2 regions of the Ensifer sp. ENS08 genome follow, and region 2 is predicted to be linked to the other one. Evidence: predicted binding sites of a transcription regulator. Region 2 holds the regulator's gene; the other holds the start of a gene.

Region 1 (4,418 bases), on a different contig from region 2:
GTCGCGAACGGGCGTCGCGGTGCCTGCGCGGATCGCCTGGTAGGTGTTATCAACGCGATGGAAGAGAAGGTCGACGCGCCGCGCGCCGAGGCCTCTTTCTTCCAGTACCAGACAGAGCGCGCCCACAAGCTTCGCGGCATAGCGCGCAATCGTCTCGGCGGCCGCAATCGGTTCACCGAAGGAACGGCGAACTTCGATAAGTTCAGGCGTGCGGACCGGATCGATCGGCTCGGCAACCTCTCCCATGGCCTGGTCGATGCGACGGCCAAGTTCGGGTCCAAATCGAAGGGCAAGCGGCGCCCGCGGCACGCCGGCCACCTCACCGATCGTGTTGAAGCCCAGCACGCGAAGGCCATGGAGGATTGCAGGATCGAGGCGAAGCGCTGCGACGGGCAGGTCACGGATGGTTTCCTGCTGCGCCCTCGGAGCGACGACCAGCGTCGGATGAGCGAGAAACCGGGCGCCGGCATGGGCCGCCCCCCAAGTATCGGCAATCGCAGCCCGCGCCTCGATGCCGGATCCGAAGAACCGGTTGACCATGCCTGACAGCATAAGGTCCTCGCCGCCATGCAGGTGATCGGCACCGGTCGTATCGATCACCAGGCCATCGGGCGGATCGGCAGCAACGATCGGTGCATAGCGCTGCAGCGCCCAGAGCGCCAGGCGTTCGAGCGCTTCTTGATCGGCGGCCGGATCGGCGTCCATGACGACAAGACCTGCGACGAGCGCCTGGGCTTTCGTGGCGGCCATGCGGGGTCTCAGGCCTGCGGCAATCGCCGCGGCATTTACCGAGAGCACCACACGCCTTCGCTGTTCGCGACCGACGAGGACGAGAGGCGTTTCAGCCGGCGGCGCTGCGTCGCCGAGCTTGCGCCTCAGGCGATCCGTGGGCCAGCTCGGAAGGAAGAGCGATACGACCCTTGGCATCTGGGGCCTCCACTTCGAAATCTGCACTTTCGCCGGCACGGCAGCGGATGAGTTCGACGAGCCAGCGCGCGCGGCCGACGCCTGGAACCGGCAAGGGGACAGACGGCATGACGGACACGCGCCAACGCGTGACCGATGCCGTCGGCTGCCCGAAATCCGAGGCTTCGGCCTGTCGTCGCCAGCGGCGGATCGCAATGCCCAACGTGCCGGAACTCTCGGCTGCAAGCTGCAAGCGGCGCGAGGCGGTCATCGAAAGGCGCGCGAGCTCGCCGACGACGGCACCGAGGCCGCCGTGGCGAAGCCCCTCTTCCATGCAGGAAAGAAGCGCCTTTTCGTCGCCGGCCTCCACATAGATGACGCGGCTCGGCGAAAGACCGACTTGAGCCAGCGCCGGCGCGAAGAGATCGGGCCGCGTCACACACCAGAGCACCTTGCCTTTCGAGCGGGCGGCAATGCCCGCGCAAAAGAGAGCCGCCGCCGCGCCGTCGATCGCACCGTTGCCGCCGCCGGCGACCTCATGCAACGAGCCGAGTACAAGCCCCCCACCCGGCAATCGCCGATCAATCTCGGTGACACCAAACGGCAGCACCTGTCGTCCACGGCCGCTTGCGCCTTCAAGGCGCTGGATGCGCTCGCGAAGTTCTGAGACGACGGTATTGTCGACTGGACGGGGCATTTTGGAAGGAACAACTCCTTAGGGCTATGCATTAGCGCTTCCTGTTGATATGTTCTCTATTTGTTCCTATTTGAGTTGCGAGTCAACGAAGTTCAGAAAAGAGACTGTTGATTGCGATCGAGACGCCAGCACGGACACGCTGCTTGGTGCAATGAACAGATCGAATGCCGGGGAACGGGGACAGAAGCGAGCAGTCGTTGATATGAAGCTAGGTGAGAAAGGGAGACTGAACTTTGTGCAATCTCTACAACATCACGACGACACGTGATGCCGTGATCGCATTCACCAAGGCATTCCGCGACAAGGCAGGCTGGAACCAGCCATCCTATGACGTCTATCCCGGCTATCAGGCGCCCGTAGTCCGCGTCGGCGAAGACGGAGAGCGAGAGATCGCGCGTGTCACCTGGGGCATGCCCTCGCCGCCCGCTTTCGTGAAGAACTACGATCCCGGCGTCACCAACATCCGAAACGTCGCCTCTCCGCACTGGAGACGCTGGCTCGGGGCGACCAGTCGCTGCGTCGTCCCCTTCAACTCCTTCGCCGAGCCGGATCCGGCGGCCAAGGTTCCCGGCGGTAAAATCCCCAATGCCTGGTTTGCCGGAACTAAGGAGCGGCCGCTGATGTTCTTCGCCGGCTTCTGGACGCCATGGAAGGGTGTCAGGCGCGTGCGCGATGGTGAGCGCGAATACGAGCTCTTCGGCTTCCTCACCACATCCCCGAACGAGATCGTCTCGCCAATCCATCAAAAGGCCATGCCGGTGATCCTGACCACACCTGACGAGGTCGATCTGTGGCTCACCGGATCCTGGGACGAGGTGAAGCACCTGCAGCGGCCGCTTCCGGGCAACATGCTTGTTGTCGTCGAGCCTCCTGCCGCCCTGCCCGAAGAAGACCTGCTGCTATGATCAGTCGTTGGGTCGCGTGATCGGTGATGGAACGCTCTGAGCGCACGCGAAAGATCATCCATGTCGACATGGATGCCTTCTACGCCTCGGTGGAGCAGCGGGACAATCCCGTACTTCGCGGGCTTCCGATTGCCGTTGGCTTTGGCGAGGCGCGCGGCGTCGTGGCTGCCGCAAGCTACGAGGCGCGCAAATACGGCGTCCATTCGGCCATGCCGTCGGTCACCGCCAAGCGGAAATGCCCGGAGCTGATTTTTGTGACGCCGCGCTTCGATGCTTACCGCGCAGTCTCACAGCAGATCCACGCGATCTTTGCCGAATACACGCCGCTCATCGAACCGCTCTCGCTCGACGAGGCCTATCTTGATGTCACCGAGAACCTCAAGGGAATGGAACTTGCGACGGAGATCGCCGAGGAGATCCGCGCCAAGATCAAGGCAAGGACAGGCCTGACCGCTTCGGCCGGCGTTTCCTATAACAAGTTCCTCGCCAAGATGGCGTCCGACCAGAGAAAACCGGATGGCCTCTTCGTCATCACGCCAAAGAACGGTCCGGCCTTCGTCGAGGCGCTGCCCGTCAAGAAATTCCATGGCGTCGGTCCGGCAACCGCCGAGCGCATGCACAAGCTCGGGATTGAAACGGGCGCCGATCTGAAGGCTCACGATATCGCCTTCTTGCAGCAACACTTCGGAAAATCGGGACCTTACTTCTACTGGATCGCCCGCGGCGTCGACGAACGTCAAGTGAAGGCCGACCGGGTGCGCAAGTCCATCGGCGCGGAAGACACGTTCTCCATAGACGTCCATGATTTCGAGACCGCCAGGGCTGGCCTCGAACCGCTGATCGAAAAGGTCTGGCGCTACTGCGAAGGGAACGGTATTCGCGCCAAGACCGCGACGCTCAAGGTGAAATGGGCGGATTTCACGCAGATCACTAGGAGCAAGACAACAGCGGCACCGATCGCAAGTGCTACAGAGCTTGCCGCGGTCATGACGATGCTGTTGTCTCCACTCTTCCCTGCCCCAAAAGGCATTCGGTTGCTGGGCGTGACACTGTCGTCACTCGATGAAGCAACGATCGAAAGCAAGCCACAGCTTGCCTTCGCGCTCTAAAACACCTTGCTCGTCCGCCAGGACACCGAACGACCGAATGAGGGTTGGCGATCAACTATGCGCCGGCTACCAATAGTGGGATGGGTCATGCGGCCAGCTTCCCCTCGCCGTGACAGACCGCGTTGCAAATGACGGCACGTCCGTGCAGCCCATTGAGAATGCAGCAGCGCGAGCCGCACCCACCGAGGCTCGCTCCGTTCACTCGAACAAATCATGGAAATCGTGATCACCGAACGGGCGGCCTTCGCGGGGAGCCGGCGACCTTATTCAGTAAACTCTTAATTAACCATAAGCTTGCAAACTGTGTTCAGTCGCCAATCACATTCCAGCGTACAGCGGCAACTCAGAACCGTAACCCCGCCCACGGGTTACGGTTTTGCCCATAAAGCCAGGCACCTCTCAACCACAAGCGCAAGGTTAAGCGATGAGTTATGACTGGAGCGGCGCGCGGCATCGCCGGATGAAGGTTGCACGTCTTGGCGCCGCGCTCACTGTGGCGGCCACCGTCGTTGCCGTTGTAGTCCAGGTCATGGGAAGTGCGCTCTAGAGCGACGCAATTGCCGTGAACGGATGAGTTCGGCTCATCGATACGATGACCAACTCCGCGTCCTTGTTTCCCGAAGAGGAAAGGTTCGAATATGATCGACTGGAATACGGACGGTCACGGCAACATAAGGGCATCAACGGTCGTCGGCTGGAACACTGCAATCGACGAGACGGGCGAGCTTTTCCTGAGGATCGAATTCAGCGCCGATCCGGATCTCGAAAACGTGTCGGCGCTGCAGTTCAGATTGACCGCGC
Region 2 (4,418 bases):
CCTCGAACGGCTCCTGAGCCGGACGCCGATTTAACGATCTTGTTGTCGAGGCAGGGCGGTCGGCAGTTTTCGGTTCCTCGCGGCCGTCCCGTACCAATTCCGAATCTCTCAACAAGGGCCGTGGCCGCGCAGGCGAATGACCGGTTCCTCGCGGTCTTCCCCTCTGTTGGGGTGCCCTCGAAAACTTTTCGGCAACCCATCAAACGCATAATGCGGTCTCGAATCAGGATGGGGACCGATGGCCAAAGCCACTACGAAACGTCGACGCCGCAGTTCGGGCCGAAGCACCAGCAAACAGGGCGGCATGGCGCCGTGGTATCTGGCCGCAGCGCTCACCCTTGGCGGCGTCATGGCCTACGACCATCGCGCCGATTTGCGGCACTGGCCGGTGGTTTCGGATGTCATGGCCCTTGCATCGCGATCGGAAACGAAGCCGAAGCCTCAGCGCGCGGTTCCTGAAGCGCAGGAGCGCGTTGCGCAGCAGGCGGATAGGCACAAACCAAATCCGAAGCCCAACCCGGCGACGAAGGTTGTCCTGGCCGCCCCGGTGCCGTCGGTGAATGTCGGCGTCACGCCGCCAACCCCTCTCGTGCGGCCCAATGAAGAGGTGAAGACGGCATCCATCCGTACCGATCAGTTCTATTTTTGCGGCATTCGCAACGACAACTGCGTGATCGATGGCGCGACCTTCGTCTTCCATGGCGAGACGATCCGCGTCGCCGATGTCGATGCACCGCGAATCCGCCAGGCAAGCTGCGACAAGGAGCGTTCGCGCGGCTTCTACGCCAAGCAGCGCCTGCGCGAATTGCTGAATGCAGGCGACTTCAGGCTGATCTCGGCGGGAGGGCGATCAGATGCCAAGGCCGGCGAGAAACTGCGCCTGGTCACCCGCGGTGACCAATCTCTTGGACGTGTACTCGTTTCCGAGGGGCTCGTGCGGCCGTGGGAAGGGCGCCCGACGCCCTGGTGCTGAGATCAGCTGGGAGACGATCGGCGGACATCGTCGATCGTTCTGTGGAAAGTATCCGTCCTGCAATTCGACGGCGCGTTTTTCAGAAAATGCCTCTTGCGGTTTTTCTGCAATCATTCTAAATCCGCGCCAACGCTTGGTTATCCGAGCTGTGAGGCCTCGTGGCGGAGTGGTGACGCAGAGGACTGCAAATCCTTGTACCCCGGTTCAATTCCGGGCGAGGCCTCCAATAATCTCACCTCGTTAAATTTGGTTTGGCGTTCTGCCTTAGGGCAGCGCGGTAAAATTCGCGACACGTCCGCGCAAGCCACGTCTCCTATGCCTCCGTCGGATCTTATCGCTTCGGTGAATTCGGTAGAGGGGGAACGATGACTCCGCTGAGATCAACCGCATCGGTAGCGTCCGTCAACATTAAGAACGGAGGCAATGGCATCAATGAAAAAGAGACTGATCCTGACGGCGTTGGCGTGTTTTGCGGCGACCGCTATGGAGGCGCGCGCGGACGACCTGGTTTTCCAGCTGAAGAACAACACCGGCGCGGTACTGACGAATTTCTATACGTCGCCGGTCGGCGTCAATGAATGGGAAGACGATGTTTTCGGTCGGCAGGTCCTGAACCCCGGCGAGAGCATGGAGATCACCATTGCCGACGGGCGGGACGTCTGCAAATACGACATGCGATTCGAATTCGAGGAAGGCTCGGCCCTCGATACGACCGAGGACACGCAGGATCTCTGCGAACTCGGCGAATACACGATCCACGAATAAGCGATCTGGATTTCAGGTCGCCTTAAATGGAAAGAGCCTCGCCACTTTCAGTGGCGAGGCTCTTTTGATTCGGCGTTCTGCCTGGAATTCAATGGTAGCGGCGGATCAGCCCGACGAGCTTGCCCTGGATTTTCACGCGATCCGGTCCGAAAATGCGCGTCTCGTAGGCGGGGTTGGCCGCTTCGAGCGCAATCGACGCGCCCTTGCGACGGAAGCGCTTCAGCGTCGCTTCCTCGTCGTCCACGAGCGCCACGATGATGTCGCCGGGATTGGCCGAGTTGCCGTTGCGGATGATCACCGTGTCGCCATCGAAGATGCCGGCCTCGATCATCGAATCGCCCTTTACTTCGAGGGCGTAATGCTCGCCGCTGCCGATCATGTCGAGCGGAACGGTAATGTCATGGGTGTTGTTCTGGATCGCCGAGATCGGCACGCCGGCAGCGATGCGGCCCATCACCGGGACGGAAACAGACGTGCTTTCGGCGACCGGCGCCGGCTTCGGCGTGGCAGGAGCGGCGGCCGGCGGCTTTCCGAGGCTGCCCTCGATCACGCTCGGCGAGAAGCCTCTGCGCGGCTGTTGCTGGCCGGCGGCGTAGGCTTCCGGAAGCTTGATGACTTCGAGCGCGCGCGCCCGGTTCGGCAACCGGCGAATGAACCCGCGTTCTTCGAGCGCCGTGATCAAACGGTGAATGCCGGACTTCGACGCCAGGTCGAGCGCATCCTTCATTTCATCGAAAGACGGCGGTACGCCCGACTCCTTCATGCGTTCGTGGATGAACAGAAGCAATTCCTGTTGCTTGCGGGTCAGCATGGCACGTCGCTCCAGAGGCGTGAAACAAATCAAGAACAGACACTATCTGTTCCATATGTGTTCCGCAAGTGCCTAAAATTCCGTGAATTCAGGCAATTGGCTGCTTCTGTGGGGGTCGATTGGTCACTTTTGCGGGAGCGGGGCGGTTTTCGGCGACGGTTGCGTCCCAAAACAGCGCCGGGCAGGCCGGTCGCGCGCGTGATTCGAACGAATCGCGGCTCTCTTCGCGGAGAGACTTAAGTCGCTTGCGAGGCCGAGCAGGCGTCTTCGAACTCCTTCACCGTCTCGGCGCTGTTGTCTTCCGGAAGCACTGCGTCGGCCGCATCGGTCGCAACGGGCGTATCGCCGTCATAAACGAAGGACTGGATGTAGAACGCGAGCGCGCCCTTCCAAACATTGCGTCCATCGATCTGATGGCACGGTACGGCCCGTTCGAAATCGGTCTGGAGTTCATCCACCGTCGCGGCACTGAGCTTGACGTCAGGCATATTGGGCGATGCGACTATCGAAGCGAGAAGCAGGGCGGCAAGCACGGTGATCGTCCACTTGATGAAGGGGTGGGACTAAGGGTTGGTAAACGATGTGAACCGCGCTTTCGTTCCGAAGTCCAGCAAGCATGGCGATCACTCTGCCATGTTCAACAGCTCTTTGCCCGCAGGCTGTGGCTGATTTGCGCCAGCCGCTCCATCTCGACCTCGTCTCGGCCGTTCTTCATGGACCGGCGCGGAGAATGCATCGGAGCTGCCAGCTTTCGCATCGGGCCTGGGGCGCGCAAAAATCCCTGCGGGGAAGGGCCTTCACCGTCTCGACAGGCCTCTAAAAAAAGATAACTTTGCGTGGAAAGTGGGGTGGTTGCATGCATAGATTGTCGTTGGTGGTGCTCGGCCTGTTGCTCACGGCTGGAGCGGCGTCTGCCGAAGAAGGGCGTTCGAATATCTGGAAACGGATCAACGCCTGGACGGTGGGATCCGATCCTTCCCTGGGAGGCTCGTGTTACGCGGCGACGAGCTATGACGCCGGCGCTATCCTTCGTATCGGCTTTTATCCGCGGGGATCGACGAACCTGGCGTTTCTTTCGATCGGCAATGCCGAATGGAAATCCATCGAGCCGCAGCGGGAATACGATGTTGCCTTGCAGCTCGACCGTGGTCGTCAGTGGCCGGCCGTTGCGTTCGGTGTTGATCTGACCGGCGCCAAGGCCCTTGTCGTCAACTTTTCCAACACCGACTTCTTTACCGAATTCGTTCGCAAGAACACCTTGGCGCTGGCCTTCGAGGGGCGCGTCGTCGCGAGCCTCAGCCTGCGTGATTCGATGAAGGCGGTAAGCGAGATGTTCAAGTGCCAGGAGGCGGTGAGCGCCTTGATCCCGAATGGCGGTCAGGGAGCGGCGAACGATCCCTTTGCGGGCGCCGGTGGCAATGCGCCGAACAACGATCCCTTTGCCGGCGGCGGCCAGACCAAGTCATCGAAAGATCCTTTCGCCATGTGATGGGCAGTCCGCTTGCCGCGGAGAGGTGAATATTCCTAAAATATTGCCTGGGATCGGCTAGGCACCCTCGACAGCGATGCGGGGACCTATCAAAATGCGGGCAAACGGGGGTTTTGCATGCGTAGATTGCTGGTCGGATTGGTAAGCTGTCTGATCGCCGCGGGATCGGCCGCGGCTGAGGAGTCCGAAATCATCAAGTGGAAGGATGTCGACGGCTGGACCGTTGCTTCCGACACCTCGATGGAGGGCTCCTGCTTCATCTCGTCGGTATTCGACGGCGGGGTCACCTTGCGCCTTGGGTTCTATCCCAAGGGCTCCGAGTCGCCGCTCTATATGAGCTTCGCCAGCGACGACTGGAGGTCGCTCGAGGTCGGCAAAGA

Evidence for each region. Region 2 encodes LexA, which represses DNA repair genes until DNA is damaged. Its sites were predicted from a motif close to TGTTCNNNNTGTGTTCNG; they were not measured.
Region 1: the regulator LexA is predicted to act here: its motif matches at 1,654-1,671, upstream of IB272_RS31185 (ImuA family protein).

What each region holds. Positions count from the first base shown of each region.
Region 1 covers NZ_JACVBF010000022.1:73,087-77,504, forward strand. The annotation lists gene IB272_RS31180 (DNA polymerase Y family protein) at 1-927, opposite strand, end outside; gene IB272_RS31185 (ImuA family protein) at 842-1,603, opposite strand; gene IB272_RS31190 (SOS response-associated peptidase) at 1,837-2,508, shown strand; gene dinB (DNA polymerase IV) at 2,535-3,617, shown strand; gene IB272_RS35450 (hypothetical protein) at 4,042-4,164, shown strand; gene IB272_RS31200 (hypothetical protein) at 4,256-4,418, shown strand, end outside.
Region 2 covers NZ_JACVBF010000003.1:53,899-58,316, reverse strand. The annotation lists gene IB272_RS10240 (hypothetical protein) at 1-17, shown strand, start outside; gene IB272_RS10235 (thermonuclease family protein) at 239-973, shown strand; tRNA gene IB272_RS10230 (tRNA-Cys) at 1,126-1,199, shown strand; gene IB272_RS10225 (hypothetical protein) at 1,406-1,738, shown strand; gene lexA (transcriptional repressor LexA) at 1,827-2,549, opposite strand; gene IB272_RS10215 (hypothetical protein) at 2,786-3,082, opposite strand; gene IB272_RS10210 (hypothetical protein) at 3,406-4,038, shown strand; gene IB272_RS10205 (hypothetical protein) at 4,165-4,418, shown strand, end outside.